2 regions of the Actinoallomurus rhizosphaericola genome follow, and region 1 is predicted to be linked to the other one. Evidence: predicted binding sites of a transcription regulator. Region 1 holds the regulator's gene; the other holds the start of a gene.
The links. The regulator LexA, encoded in region 1, represses DNA repair genes until DNA is damaged. The targets are predictions, from matches to a motif close to TCGAACANNTGTTCGA.

Region 1 (7,656 bases):
GGTGCGCCTCCGCGTTGCGGGCGTACCCGTCGTACGTGCCGACGGCGCCGGCCAGCTCGGCGGAGCGGCGGTAGGCCACGCCGGTCATCAGCGAGGTGATCGCCGCGGCGATCGAGCGGCCGCCCTCGGAGTCGTACGCGTGGCCGGTCGCCATCAGCAGCGCGCCGAGGTTGGCGTAGCCGATGCCGAGCTGGCGGTACGCGCGCGTCGTCTCGCCGATCTTCTCGGTCGGGAAGTCCGCGAATGTGATGGAGATGTCCATCGCGGTGATGATCAGCTCGCTGAGCCGCACGAACCGCTCGACGTCGAACGCGTTGTCGTCGGTCAGGAACTTCAGCAGGTTGATGCTGGCGAGGTTGCAGGACGAGTTGTCCAGGCTCATGTACTCCGAGCACGGGTTGCTCGCCGTGATGCGCCCGGTCTCGGGGTTGGTGTGCCAGTCGTTGATCGTGTCGTCGTACTGGATGCCCGGGTCCGCGCACTCCCAGGCCGCCTGGGCGAGCTTGCGGAACAGGCCCTTGGCGTCGACCTTGCCGATGACCTCGCCGGTACGGCGGGCGCGCAGGCCGAAGGAGTCGCCGGACTCCACCGCGCGCATGAACTCGTCGGAGACGCGGACGGAGTTGTTGGCGTTCTGGTACTGGACGCTGACGATGTCCCTGCCGCCCAGGTCCATGTCGAAGCCGGCGTCGCGCAGGGCGCGGATCTTGTCCTCTTCGCGCGCCTTGGTCTCGATGAACTCCTCGACGTCCGGGTGGTCTACGTCGAGGACGACCATCTTCGCCGCCCGGCGGGTCGCGCCGCCGGACTTGATCGTCCCCGCGGAGGCGTCGGCGCCGCGCATGAACGACACCGGCCCGCTCGCGGTGCCGCCAGAGGACAGCAGCTCCTTGCTGGAGCGGATGCGGGACAGGTTGACCCCCGAGCCCGAGCCGCCCTTGAAGATCACGCCCTCTTCCTTGTACCAGTCCAGGATCGACTCCATCGTGTCGTCCACGGACAGGATGAAGCAGGCGCTGACCTGCTGCGGAGAGGCGGTGCCGACGTTGAACCAGACCGGCGAGTTGAAGCTGAAGATCTGGTTGACCAGAGCGTGCTTCAGCTCGTGGTCGAAGATCTCGGCGTCCTCCTCGGAGGCGAAGTAGCCGTGCTTGCGGCCGGTCTCGGTGTAGACGCCGACGACCCGGTCGACCAGCTGCTTCAGGCTCGACTCCCGCTGCGGCGTGCCGACGGCGCCGCGGAAGTACTTCGAGGTGACGATGTTGACCGCGTTCACGGACCAGGTGGCGGGGAACTCGACGCCCTTCTGCTCGAAGTTCACCGACCCGTCGCGCCAGTTGGTCATGACGACGTCGCGCCGCTCCCACCGGACGTCGTCGTACGGGTGGACGCCCGGCCGTGTGAAGATGCGCTCCATCTTCAGGCCCTTGCGACCCGCCTTGCCCCGCCGGGCTGAGCCGCTCACCGTCTCCGTCATGACATTCCCCTTCTCGGGCACACCAGGCCCACTTCCAGGATTACCCGTACAGCCCGCGGTCCGGGCGCCGCCCTAGGAACGGGCGTCGCCGCCGGACGCCGCGCGCAGCGATTCGATTTCCTTGGCGAAGTCGTCGAGCGTCTCGAACCCCCGGTAGACGGAGGCGAATCGCAGGTACGCGACCTCGTCGAGTTCACGGAGCGGGCCGAGGATCGCCAGCCCGATCTGGTGCGAGGGGATCTCGGCGTTCCCGGTCGCCCGGATCGCCTCCTCGACCCGCTGGCCGAGCATGGCGAGGGCGTCCTCGTTGACGGGACGGCCCTGACACGCCCGGCGCACTCCGGCAATGATCTTGTCCCGGGAGAACGGCTCGGTCACGCCACTGCGCTTGGCGACCATCATGAGCACCGTCTCCTGGGTGGTGAAGCGGCGGCCGCACTCCGGGCACGAACGTCGCCGCCGGATGGCGGCCCCGTCGTCGGTCGTCCGGCTGTCGATGACCCTGCTGTCGGTGTGTCGGCAGAACGGGCAGTGCACGGCTCCGGACTCCTCCCCCTGACAGCGGGTCACGCGCGAACCGCGCGAACCTCACCTCGTAACCACAACCTATGGTGAACTACATCTATGTAACTACTAGATGTTGGGGTTAACCGTAGAGCCCGGCCGGGTGCATCGCAACCTGCATGGGGCACCCGGCGAGAAGAGGCCGCTCACGTGGCGATCCGCCGTCCCCGTCGGCGTGTCGCCCCCCTCCGATGCAGGCGGCGACCGGTCGCATCGACCCGGGACACCCTAATCACCTGCGGAAACGCCGCCTGCAGCCATCAGGGGTGAGGTCGGTCACATGCGGGAGACGGCCGCGCGGGCCCCGGTCCCGGACCCCTTCAGCCTGCCACGGGCGTGTCGGCGCCGTGTCGGCGGGCACCCCCTTCGCGGCCGCCGCGCGAGGGCGTCGATCACGATGAGGCGACAAGGACGCGCGCACAATGGGGCCCGCCTTCCGCGAACCCGGCGCGGGAATTATCATCGAACGTGTGTGCGAACTAAACGCGACTTACCCCGGACCGCAAAATTCCACATTTTTCGAACACCTGTTTGATCATTTACCGCAGAAGCGATAACGTCCCACTACGGGACCGGAATACCGGCGGCGACGCGTCACCGGGAAGACATCCATCGGAGACACCATGAGCAAGGTTCGGGAAATGCCGGACGGCCCAGGCGACGAGAGCGGCCTGACGGTCCGCCAGCGCAAGGTGCTGGAAGTGATCAGGGACTCGGTGCAGCGGCGCGGATATCCCCCGTCGATGCGGGAGATCGGCGAGGCGGTCGGCCTGACCAGCACCTCGAGCGTGTCCCACCAGCTCCGGACCCTGCAGCGCAAGGGCTTCCTGCTGCGCGACCCGAACCGGCCGCGCGCGGTCGTCGTCCGCATGCCCGGATCTCCGGCGGTCGCCGCCGAGACCGACGGCGAGTCCTACGAGGTCACCAACGGCCACGAGGCTCCCACGCGGCCGGCCCCCGCGTACGTCCCCCTTGTCGGGCGCATCGCCGCGGGTGGTCCGATCCTCGCCGAGGAGGCCGTGGAGGACGTCTTCGCGCTGCCGCGGCAGCTCGTCGGCGAGGGCACCCACTTCCTGCTCAACGTCACCGGTGACTCGATGATCGAGGCGGCCATCGCCGACGGCGACTGGGTCGTGGTGCGCCAGCAGCCCGTCGCGGAGAACGGCGACATCGTCGCGGCGATGATCGACGGTGAGGCCACCGTGAAGACGCTCAAGCGCCGCGACGACAAGGTCTGGCTGATGCCGCACAACCCGGCGTACGACCCGATCCCCGGCGACGACGCGACCATTCTCGGGCGCGTGGTGGCGGTCCTGCGCAAAATGTGATCCCCGCCCGCGATCCCCGGCGACGACGCGATCATTCCGCGGTCCCGCGGTATGGCTGATCCGCTCCGGGCCGGTGCCACGGCACCGGCCCGGAGCGGTCCGCCGTTCAGGCGGGCACCATGCTCATGATCAGGCGGGCACGATGTTGACGATCTTCGGGGCGCGGACGACGACCTTACGGACGCCCCGGTCGCCCAGGGCCGCCCGGACCTTCTCGGAGTCCAGCGCCAGGCGCTCCAGGTCGCTCTCGGCGATGTCCGGGGACACCTCCAGGCGGTCGCGGACCTTGCCCGCCACCTGGACCACGCAGGTCACCGACTCCTGCACCAGCAGTGCGGGCTCGGCGACCGGCCAGCCCGCCTTGACCACCGGAGCCGTACGGCCCAGCCGCTCCCACATCTCCTCGGCGGTGTACGGAGTGACCAGCGACAGCATGACCGCCAGGGTCTCGGCGGCCTCGCGGACCGCCGGGTCGCCGGCGCCCGCACCCGCGTCGATGGCCTTACGCGCCGCGGAGGTCAGCTCCATCATCCGCGCGATCGCCACGTTGTAGCGGTGCGCCTCGACCAGCCGGGTGACCTCGTCGATCGTCCGGTGCGTCACCTTGCGCAGCTCGACGTCGCCGGTCGCCGGGTCCGCGTCGGGCGCGGACGTCACGTCGGCGGCCACGCGGAAGGCCCGCGCCAGGAACTTCACCGACCCCGACGGGGACACGTCGGCCCAGTCGATGTCGTCCTCCGGCGGCCCCGAGAAGATCATCGTCAGCCGTACGGCGTCGACGCCGTACTCGGCGATCTGCTCGCCCAGGTCGACCAGGTTGCCGGTCGACTTGGACATCGCCGAGCCGTTCAGGATGACCTGGCCCTGGTTGACCAGCCGTTTGAAGGGCTCGGTGAAGTCCACCAGGCCCATGTCGTACAGCACCTTGGTGAAGAACCGGGCGTACAGCAGGTGCAGGATGGCGTGCTCGACACCGCCGGTGTACTGGTCGGCCGGCATCCACCGGCGCACCTTCTCGGCGTCGAACGGGCCGTCCTCGTACCCCGGCGAGCAGTACCGCAGGAAGTACCAGGAGGAGTCGACGAAGGTGTCCATCGTGTCGGTGTCGCGCTTGGCCGGACCACCGCACTTGGGGCACTGGACGTTCACCCAGGTCTCGGCGGCGGCCAGCGGCGACACGCCCTTCGGGGCCAGGTCGGCGCCGCGCAGGTCGTCCGGCAGGCGCACGGGCAGCTGGTCGTCGGGGACCGGGACCTCGCCGCACGCCTCGCAGTGGATGATCGGGATCGGCGTGCCCCAGAACCGCTGACGGGAGATCAGCCAGTCGCGCAGCCGGTAGTTGACGGCGGCCTTGCCCAGGCCCTTCTCCTCCAGGATCTCCACGATCCGGGGGATGGCGGCGGACTTGGTCAGGCCGTCCAGCGGGCCGGAGTTGACCAGCTCGCCCTCGCCGGGCGTGGCGACCCCGGTCTCGCCCGGGTCCGCCTCGCCGGTGTGCACGACGACGCGGACCGGCAGGCCGAACTTGCGGGCGAAGTCCAGGTCGCGCTGGTCGTGGGCGGGCACCGCCATGATCGCGCCGTGGCCGTACTCCGCCAGGACGTAGTCGGAGGCCCACACGGGGATGCGCTCGCCGTTCACCGGGTTGATCGCGTAGCGGCCCAGGAAGACGCCGGTCTTCTCCTTGTCGGTGGCCAGCCGCTCGATCTCCGTCTCGCGGCGGACCGCGTCACGGTAGGCCTCGAACTCCGCGCGCTGCTCCGGCGCGCAGATCTCGTCGGCCAGCGGAGCGTCGGCGGCCACGACGAAGAACGTCGCGCCGTGCAGCGTGTCCGGCCGGGTGGTGTAGACGGTGATCGGCTCGGCGCGCCCCTCGATCTGGAAGGTGACGTCGGCGCCCTCGGAACGGCCGATCCAGTTGCGCTGCATCAGCAGCACCCGCTCGGGCCACTCCAGCTCCGCCATGTCGGCCAGCAGCCGGTCGGCGTACTCAGTGATCTTGAAGTACCACTGCGTCAGGACGCGCTTCTCGACCACCGCGCCGCACCGCTCGCACTGTCCGTTGACGACCTGCTCGTTGGCCAGCACGGTCTGGTCGTTCGGGCACCAGTTGACCTGACCGCCCTTGCGGTACGCCAGGCCGCGCTCGTAGAAGCGCAGGAACAGCCACTGGTTCCAGCGGTAGTACTCCGGGTCGGAGGTGTGCAGCCGGCGCGACCAGTCGAAGGAGGTCGCGTAACGCTTGAAGGACTCCGCCTGGGTGTCGATGTTGGTGTACGTCCACTCGGCGGGGTGGGAGTTGCGCTTGATCGCGGCGTTCTCGGCCGGCAGACCGAAGGAGTCCCAGCCGATGGGGTGCAGGACGTTGTAGCCCTTCTGGAACCAGTACCGCGCGACCACGTCACCGATCGCGAACGCCTCGGCGTGACCCATGTGGAGGTCGCCGGAGGGGTACGGGAACATGTCCAGCGCGTACTTGCGGGGCCGCTCGTCGGCGGGGTCCTCGCTCGCCGCGAAGGGCTTCAGCTCCTCCCACCGGGCCTGCCACTTGTCCTGGATCGTCCGTGGGTCGTAGTTCTCGTCGGCGCCTGTCATGGTTCCTCGTCTGATTCGCACGGCTTCGGGTGGCGGTGAACCGTGCCCCTGGCATGAGAACGCCCCTCACGCAGGAGGGGCTGCCGCGCTGACGGCTCGGGTCAGCGCGGCCGGCTGAGGAGCAGCCGAGATCGCATACCTCAAGACTATCGCAGACGCAAGGACGCCGGAGGTACGGCGGACGGAGCCGGGCGTCCCAGCGCGCCGGCGATCGCCTCCTCCCAGGAGCGCAGGAACGCCGGATAGCCGGCGGCGAAGATGCGCAGATCCTCCCGTGCCGCCTCGGTGAGCGCGGTCAGCTCGTAGGTGACGGTCGCCGCCGTCCCTCCTCCGTCCCCGCCGTCCCCGCCGTCGGCGCCCTCCAGGACGACGGACACGGTCCCCGCGCGGTCGCCGGGGGTGACGCGGGCGTACGCGACGGCGCGTCCGGGCTCGCGGCCCGTGACCACCCAGGTGGTCGTACGGCCGTGGTCCGTCGTCTCGAAGACCGTGCCCGGCACGGTGTCATCGCCGGCGGGAACCGGGAAGCGCGGGTCCCAGCCGTCCACCCAGTCGCGCTCGCCGACCGGCGTGAAGAGACGGAACGCCTCCGCGGGCGGAAGCCCGACGCGGACCGTGCCGGTGAGGACGCACCGGCCCGCCGTCCCGCCGGAGGCCGGGTCCGTCCCCGATGCGGCGCGGCCGCCGGCGCCGCCGGCCGTCATCGCTCCTCCAGCCGGTGGGCGTCGGCGGCGGTCAGCGTCAGACCGTACACCGAGCGAAGCTGCTCGATCTTGTGCAGGGTCTCGGAGGAGAACGGCGCCCTGCCCTCGAAGGCGTGCAGCACCACGCCTTCGACGAGTTCGCCGAGGGGCATGTCGAGATACTCGGCGAGTCCCTTGAGGACCTTCAGGGTGGTGCGCTCGATCCGCAACCCGGTCTGCACGCGCTCAACTGTTACCATGTTACCAAGGTAACAGCAGCCGCCGCACGACGCGGCCCCTTCCCGCGAGGCGGATCACGGGAAGGGGCCGCGGGCGCCGTGGCGTCAGACGGTGTAGGGCAGGTGCTTGATGCCGTTGATGAAGTTGGACAGCAGGCGGTCGGGCTGCCCCGTGGCGCGGATGCCCGGGGCCTTGCGGAACAGCTCGCGGAACATCACGGTGATCTCCCGGCGGGCCAGGTGGGCGCCGAGGCAGAAGTGCGGGCCGGGGCCACCGAAGCCGACATGGGGGTTGGGATCGCGGGTGATGTCGAAGACCTCCGGGTCGGTGAACACCGTCTCGTCCCGGTTCGCCGACCAGTAGTAGAGGATCAGCTTGTCGCCGGCCGCGAACGCGCGCCCGTTCAGCTCGGTGTCGCGGGTCGCCGTTCGCCGCATCCAGATGACCGGTGAGGCGTACCGCACGATCTCCTCCACGGCGCCCGGAATGTACCGCTCGAAGTCCGACGCGAGCAGTTCCCGCTGCCCGGGGTTCTCGGTGAGCAGGTGCAGGCCGTGGGCGATGGCGTTGCGGGTGGTCTCGTTGCCGGCGACGACCAGGAGGATGAAGAACGAGCCGAGCTCCTGGTCGGTCAGCGACTCGCCGTCGATGTTGGCGTTCACCAGTGCGGAGGTGAGGTCGCCGGTCGGCTCCTCGCGGCGCTTGCGGCCGAGGTCCTCGACGAGGTCCTTCAGCGTCTGTCCCGCCTGCAGGAGCTGCAGCGCGACCT
Region 2 (7,656 bases), on a different contig from region 1:
GGACGTCGAGCGTCTCCCGGTTGTAGCGGGCGCCGTGGCAGACCTCGCAGGGAACGTACACGTCGGGCAGGAACTGCATCTCGATCTTGATGGTGCCGTCGCCGGAGCACGCCTCGCAGCGGCCGCCCTTGACGTTGAAGGAGAAGCGGCCGGGTTGGTAGCCGCGCACCTTCGCCTCGGCGGTCGCCGCGAACAGCTTGCGCACGTGGTCGAACACGCCGGTGTAGGTCGCCGGGTTGGACCGGGGGGTACGGCCGATCGGCGACTGGTCGACGTGCACGACCTTGTCGAGCTGGTCGACGCCGTTGATCCGCCGGTGCCGGCCGGGCACCGTGCGGGCGCCGTGCAGCTGCTTGGCCAGCGACGTGTAGAGGATGTCGTTGACCAGAGTGGACTTGCCCGACCCGGACACGCCGGTGACCGCGGTGAACACGCCGAGCGGGAACGCCACGTCGATGTCGCGCAGGTTGTGCTCGCGGGCGCCCTTCACGACCAGCTCCCGCCCGCGCTGGCGCTTGCGGCGGGTCTCCGGGACGGCGATCTCCCTGCGGCCGGAGATGTACGCGCCGGTCATCGAGCTCTCGCTGGCCAGGAGCTCCTTCACCGGGCCGCTCACGACGACCTGGCCGCCGTGCTCGCCCGCGCCCGGGCCGATGTCGACGACCCAGTCGGCGGCCCGGATGGTGTCCTCGTCGTGCTCGACGACGATGAGGGTGTTGCCGATGTCGCGCAGCCGGATCAGCGTCTCCAGCAGGCGGTGGTTGTCGCGCTGGTGCAGCCCGATCGACGGCTCGTCCAGGACGTAGAGCACGCCGACCAGCCCGGAACCGATCTGGGTGGCCAGGCGGATGCGCTGCGCCTCACCGCCGGCCAGCGTGGCCGACGCGCGGTCGAGACTGAGGTAGTCCAGGCCCACGTCGAGCAGGAAGCCGAGCCGGGCGTTGATCTCCTTGAGCACGGCCTCGGCGATGTGCTTCTCCCGCTCGCTCAGCTCCATGTTGAGCAGGAACTTCGCGCACTCCCCGATCGGCATCGCGGCGACGTCGGCGATCGACCGGTCGTTGACCGTGACGGCCAGCACGACCGGCTTGAGCCGCTTGCCGTCACAGGACGGGCACGGGATCTCCCGCATGTAGCCCTCGAACCGCTCCCGGCTCGAGTCGCTCTCCGCCTCCGAGTGCCGCCGCTGGACGTACGGGATCACACCCTCGTACGTCGTGTAGTACGACCGCTGCCGGCCGTACCGGTTGCGGTAGCTGACGTGCACCTGGGTGTCGTGGCCCTGCAGGATCGCCTTGCGAGCCTTGGCCGGGAGCCGCTCCCAGGGCGTGTCCAGATCGAAGCCCATCGCGTCGCCGAGCGCGCCGAGCAGCCGCAGGAAGTAGTCGCTGATGTGGCCGTTCGACCACGGTGAGATCGCGCCCTCGCCGAGGGTCTTCTCCGGGTCGGGGACGAGCAGCTCCGGGTCGACCTCCATGCGGGTGCCCAGGCCGGTGCAGTCCGGGCAGGCGCCGTACGGGGAGTTGAACGAGAACGACCGCGGCTCCAGCTCGTCGAACGACAGGTCGTCGTACGGGCAGTAGAGGTGCTCGGAGAACATCCGCTCGCGCTGCTCGTCGTCCTCGGGAAGGTCGACGAAGTCGAGGATGACCGTGCCACCGGACAGGCCGAGCGCCGTCTCGATCGAGTCGGCCAGCCGGCGGCGGGCGCTCTCCTTGACGCTGAGCCGGTCGACGACGACCTCGATGTCGTGCTTCTCGTACTTCTTCAGCTTCGGCGCCTCGTCGAGGCGTACGAGCCGGCCGTCGACGCGGGCGCGGGAGAAGCCCTTGGTCTGCATGTCGCGGAACAGCTCGAGGTATTCGCCCTTGCGGCCGCGGATCACCGGGGCGAGCACCTGGAACCGGGTGCCCTCCTCGAACTCCATGACCCGGTCGACGATCTGCTGCGGCGTCTGCTTGGAGATCGGACGGCCGCAGACCGGGCAGTGCGGGTGGCCGATACGGGCCCACAGCAGGCGAAGGTAGTCGTAGACCTCGGTGATCGTGCCGACCGTCGAGCGCGGGTTCTTCGAGGTCGACTTCTGATCGATCGACACGGCCGGGGACAGGCCCTCGATGAAGTCGACGTCGGGCTTGTCCATCTGGCCGAGGAACTGGCGGGCGTACGCCGACAGGGACTCGACGTAGCGGCGCTGGCCCTCCGCGAAGATCGTGTCGAACGCCAGGCTGGACTTCCCGGAGCCGGACATGCCGGTGAACACGATCAGCGCGTCGCGCGGAAGATCGAGTGAGACGTCTTTGAGGTTGTGTTCACGCGCTCCGCGCACGATGAGACGGTCAGCCACGGCGTATCGCTATCCCCTAGAGCCCGGTTGAGGCAGTCGGCTTCAGGCTAACGAGCGGACAGGCCGGTTTTCTTCCAAAGCCCCGCACGGCGGTCCCTCGTCGCACCGAAACCGTACACGTGTTCGAACACAGATCGCCACCGAAACACCTGAGGCCGCTGCGAGCTACTCGGACTCGTCGTCGAGCGCGTGGGCGAGGTACCGCTCGGCCGACCGGCGTACGGCGCCGGCCCCGTCCGCGGCGACGACCCGGCCCCACCAGCCGCCGTACACCCGCTCGAACCCGAACGGCTCCATCCGGCGAAGGGCGCGGCGGATCACCCGGGGGCGCTCGGGGATCAGGTTGGGGTAGCTGTACATAAAACTGACGTACCGGCGGTCGGGGACGACGGTGAAGATGTCGCCGGTGAGCAGCGCTCCCCTGCCGTCCTCCCCGTCGCGCCAGTGCAGGACCTGGCCGCCCGCGAAGTGCACGCCCGCGTTGACCAGGGTCAGCCCGTCGCCGATCTCCCGGGTCTCGCCCTCCCAGTAGACGATCGAGTCGTCCGGCCGGGCGACCCACTCGCGGTCGGCGGCGTGGATGTAGACGGGCGCGTCGAACGCGTGCGCCCACTCGACCATCGACCCGTAGAAGTGCGGATGGCTGATGGCGATGGCGTCGACGCCGCCGAGTTCGGCGACCTGGGAGAGGAGGTCGTCGTCGAGGTAGGTGATCATGTCCCAGAGGACGTTGCCCGCCGGCGTCCGCACGAGCAGCGCGCGCTGGCCGATGGAGGTGGGCGGATCGGCGCCGATCCCGAGGATGCCCGGCCCCTCCTCGGCGACCTCGCCCCGGCGTCCGGAGGCGCGGAGTTCGGCGAGTGTCGTCCAGCGCTGGCCGTCCCATCCGACGTACTGCCGCTCGTCCTCGCAGATCGGGCAGTCCGGCCGGGGCTCGGCGTACTGCACCCCGCAGGTGCGGCAGATCGGCAGGTCGTCGCCCATGATCAAGAGTCTACTTCCGCGCTCGCTCAGACGCGGGCCTGCTCGCGCACCCGGAACCGGTGGCCTGCGCGTCCACAGGACCGCGCGGCACGTGGCGGAAGTGGAAGGATGGAAGGCGGGTGCGGTGGACCCGATCACCGTTGGGAGGAGAGTGCGTGTCCTACACAGGCAACGTCGAGGTCGGTGGCCCGCCCGACGTACGCGAGCTGCCCGGTCTGACCATCACCAAGCTGGCGGTGGGGTCCTTCGACAACAACGCCTACCTCCTGCGCTGCACGGCGACCGGGGAACAGGTGCTGATCGACGCCGCCAGTGAGCCGGAGCGCCTGCTGGAGCTCCTCGGCGACGCGCCGCTGTCCCGGGTCGTGACGACCCACCGGCACCAGGACCACTGGGGCGCGCTCGGCGCGGTCGTCGACGCGACCCACCCGTCGGTCGTGGCCCATCCCGACGACGCCGAGGCGCTCCCGCTGCCGGTCACCGAGCCGGTCCGGCACGGGGGCACCGTACGGGTCGGTCAGCACACGCTGTCCGTGATCCACCTGCGCGGCCACACGCCCGGGTCGATCGCGCTGCTGTACGACGACGGTGACACGCCGCACCTGTTCACCGGCGACAGCCTGTTCCCGGGCGGCCCGGGGAACACCTGGGGCGACGCGACGCTGTTCAACCGGCTCATGGACGACCTCGAGGAGCGCGTGTTCGGCACGCTCCCGGACGAGACCTGGGTCTACCCCGGCCACGGCAAGGACACCACCCTCGGCCGTGAACGCCCGCACCTCCCGGAGTGGCGCGCCCGGGGATGGTGATCCTGATCACATCACGCCACGATCATCATCCTTCGGTCGTTGCCCTGATACATCCCGCGGGACTCCTGCGGACCGGTGTGTTCGGCGCCCGTTCCGGCGGTTTCTCGTGCGTCCGGGCATGCCGGCCGCCGCGGTGCGGGGATGATGGAAGGAGACGCGCGTGACCAGCGCGTCGGAGACGCGAGCCGGATAAGGAACACATGACGGGCGTGACCAGGCCGGCGGCCGAGACCGAGGCCATGACGGACGTTGAGCTCGCGGCGCGGCTGCGCATGACGCTGGGCCGGCTGAGCCGTCGCGTCCGCCAGTACGGCCCCCGGACCCTCACGTCGAGCCAGGCGTCGACCCTGTCGAGCCTGGAGGCGCTCGGTCCGGTGCGCCTCGGCGACCTGGCGGCTCACGAGGGCGTCAGCGCGCCCACGCAGAGCCGGTTGGTCGCCTCCCTGGAGACCCAGGCCCTGCTCCGCCGCACTCCCGACGTCGGCGACCGGCGGGCGACCCTCCTGGAGATCACCCCGGAGGGCCGCCGCCAGCTCGAACAGCTGCGCACCGAACGGTCGGCGTTCCTGGTCGAGCGGCTCGGGACGCTCTCGCCCGAACAACGCGCCGCGCTGGTCGGGGCCCTCGACGTCCTGGAGAGCCTGGCCGCCAGTCCGGGCGACTGACACGCCGCCGGCCGGTGCTGAGGCGTGTTTCCCTATACACTCCAGCCTTGCATGTCCGGATTTGGGTGGATATGCCCTTTCCGGACGAGTCGAGTGAGGTCGTATGCCGACGCATGAGTGGACGCTGGCCGACGACCGTCCTGGCATGGATGGTTCGCGGAAGCGCAGGAAGGCATTCATCGCCGTCCTGGTCCTCTCGGGCGCCATCGCCCTGCTCGTCGCGCTGCGCCTGCTTGTTCCCGGGCCGTTCGCGCAGGGCGGGCCGAAGCTCGGCCACAGGACCTATAACGCCAAGGTCGATTGCCAGGTGAAAACCTCGGGAGACTCTGGGACGGTCACGATCGGCGGCACCATCAGCGGTGACTCGCCCCATTTCACGGTGACCGTGGAGGTGCTCGACACTGCGACGAAGCAGCGGCTCGCGGTGCAGACATTCGAGGTCCGCGGCACCACGACGTTCGGTGGTACCACTCCGGCTCAGGCGCCGGTCGGCCCGGCCGGTATCGAGTGCCGGATCGCCAAGGTCGTCTGAAGACCCGGGCGCGCTAGGCCTTGCGGTACGTCGTCTGGGTGCCGGCGAAGAACAGTGACTTCCCGCCGCTCACCAGCGTGACCCGCCAGTAGGACGCCCCCTGCCCGCTCCGGTCGGACAGGTCGAAGGTCGTGGCGTCACGCGGAGTGGCCTTGCCGGTCCACAGTTTCTGGCCGAACGCCACCCACTCACCGGTGCCGTCGGGCTGGAACTGGAAGTAGTTCTTCCGCGCGTCCTGGGTCCACTTGCCGGCGAGCGCCCGCAGCCAGGTCCTGGCGTCGGCGGCGCGCACCCGCGGTGTGGCCGGTGCGCTGGTGGGCGGCAGGTCGATGCTGCCGGGCATCGTGGACTCGGCGACCGGCGTCGCGGGCTGGGACGGTGCCGCGGCCGGTCTGCGGTCGCCGTGCCGGTCGGCGAGGGCGGTGAACGCCAGAACGCCGACGGCCGCGACCGCCAGCACGATCGAGATCGTCCGCGTCACCGCGGGCGCCACCGAGGGCACGCGCATGCCAACCTTCCCCAGATCCATCCCCTGCGATCACGGTACAGGGGCCGGGGAGTGATCCGCCCCGAAAGTTACCGAGCGGAAACCCGGCGCGCGAAGAGCCGCCGAACGGGAAGCCGGCGAACGGCCGCCGAGGTCATCCGTCGCGCTCAGCGCCGGGCACGTCCCGCCCTGGCGTCGGCGTCGACCTGGTCGTCGTGCGTCCCGGAAACGGGGCCGGGCGGCTGCGGCTCGGCGTCCGGCCCGTGCCCCGCCGCGTCCGGGGCCGCGGGGCCGGGAACGGTGGGTCCGCCGGCCTCGCCGGTGTCCCCCGGCCCTCCGCCCTCTTCGGGTTCCGGCTCCTGCCCGCCGTCCATGCCCTCTGAGCCGCCGGGCGCCGACCGGCGAGGCGTCTTGATGAGGCTGGCCGCCGTGGTCACGAGCATCGTCGCGCCGATGACGGCGAGAGAGGTGAGGGTGGAGATCTCCGGCACGTTCTCGAACCAGGTCGTGTGCAGGGCCTCCATGACGAGCTTGACGCCGATGAAGGCCAGGATGACCGCCAGCCCCTTGCTGAGGTAGACGAGCCGGTCGAGCAGTCCCCGCAGGAGGAAGTACAGCTGCCGCAGCCCCATGAGGGCGAAGGCGTTGGCGGTGAAGACCAGGTAGGACTGTTTGGTCAGCCCGAAGATCGCCGGGATGGAGTCGAGGGCGAACAGCAGGTCGGTCGACCCGATCGCGATCATCACGATCAGCATCGGCGTCATCAGGCGCTTGCCGTCGACGCGGACGGTCATCCGGTGCTCGTGGTAGTTGTCCGTCGTCGGGACGACCCGGCAGATCCAGCGGACCAGGATGTTCTCTTCGTACTCGTCCTCGTCGGGCTCGCCGCGCACCAGGCCGTAGGCCGTCCAGATGAGGAAGGCCCCGAAGATGTAGAACAGCCACTCGAACCGGGCCAGTGCGGCGGCCCCGACCGCGATGAAGATTCCCCGCATCACCAGCGCGATCATGATGCCGATCAGCAGCACTTTGTGCTGGTTGGCGCGAGGGACGGCGAACCGCGCCATGATGACGTAGAAGATGAACAGGTTGTCGACGCTGAGGCTGTACTCCGTGAGATAACCGGCGAAGAACTGGGTGGAGTAATCGGCGCCCTCGGCGAACAACAGGCCGACCCCGAAGGCGATCGCCAGCAACACGTAGAACGTCACCCAAGCGGTCGCCTGCCGCAAAGAGAAGTCACGCGGCTTGCCACGGTCGACCACCCAGAGGTCGAACAGGATGAACGCGAGAAGACCCAGCAGGGTGAGGCCCCAGGCCCAAAAGGTGACGTTCACGAGAGCATTTCCTCCGGTGGCAGGCGACGGCCCCGGAGGTCTCTTCCGCCCTCACTCATCGGTGCGGGCCGACAGCACCGGGCCGCATACGACTCCTGGGACCGTGGTGACGACACTGCCGCGAAGGAATACTCCCCTCCTGTGCACTGACTATATACAAAGGCAAACCTTCCTCGTACCCGAGACGTCGTCAGAAGACCGCCCGGCTTACACGGGCGTACACCGAAAGCAGCTGATCGACGGCGTCGTCCTCCGTCGGAAGACGGGACGCCCGCTCGGTGGCGGCGGATGCGAGCCGATCGGCGAGGGCCCGGTCCTCCAGCACCCTCCGCACCGCGCGTTCGAGCTCACCGGCGTCGCCCGGAGGCACGAGAAGCGCCGCGTCACCCACCATTCCGGGCACCCCGCCCACCCTGGTGGCGACGAGAGGCCGTCCGGCGCGCAGCACCTCCTGCACGATCAGCGGCTGACCTTCCCAGACACTCGGGAGGACGG

Region 2: a site for LexA is predicted at 2,459-2,474, ahead of uvrA (excinuclease ABC subunit UvrA). Genes of this name have one in related genera too.

What each region holds. Positions count from the first base shown of each region.
Region 1 is NZ_JAMXMW010000003.1:592,149-599,804, forward strand. It holds gene NE234_RS10410 (vitamin B12-dependent ribonucleotide reductase) at 1-1,477, opposite strand, end outside; gene nrdR (transcriptional regulator NrdR) at 1,550-2,014, opposite strand; gene lexA (transcriptional repressor LexA) at 2,665-3,369, shown strand; gene leuS (leucine--tRNA ligase) at 3,499-5,964, opposite strand; gene NE234_RS10430 (hypothetical protein) at 6,111-6,668, opposite strand; gene NE234_RS10435 (hypothetical protein) at 6,665-6,907, opposite strand; gene NE234_RS10440 (cytochrome P450) at 6,992-7,656, opposite strand, start outside.
Region 2 is NZ_JAMXMW010000025.1:128,350-136,005, forward strand. It holds gene uvrA (excinuclease ABC subunit UvrA) at 1-2,347, opposite strand, end outside; gene NE234_RS39030 (MBL fold metallo-hydrolase) at 2,513-3,331, opposite strand; gene NE234_RS39035 (MBL fold metallo-hydrolase) at 3,487-4,140, shown strand; gene NE234_RS39040 (MarR family winged helix-turn-helix transcriptional regulator) at 4,341-4,805, shown strand; gene NE234_RS39045 (hypothetical protein) at 4,909-5,337, shown strand; gene NE234_RS39050 (hypothetical protein) at 5,351-5,845, opposite strand; gene NE234_RS39055 (TerC family protein) at 5,992-7,161, opposite strand; gene NE234_RS39060 (glycosyltransferase) at 7,352-7,656, opposite strand, start outside.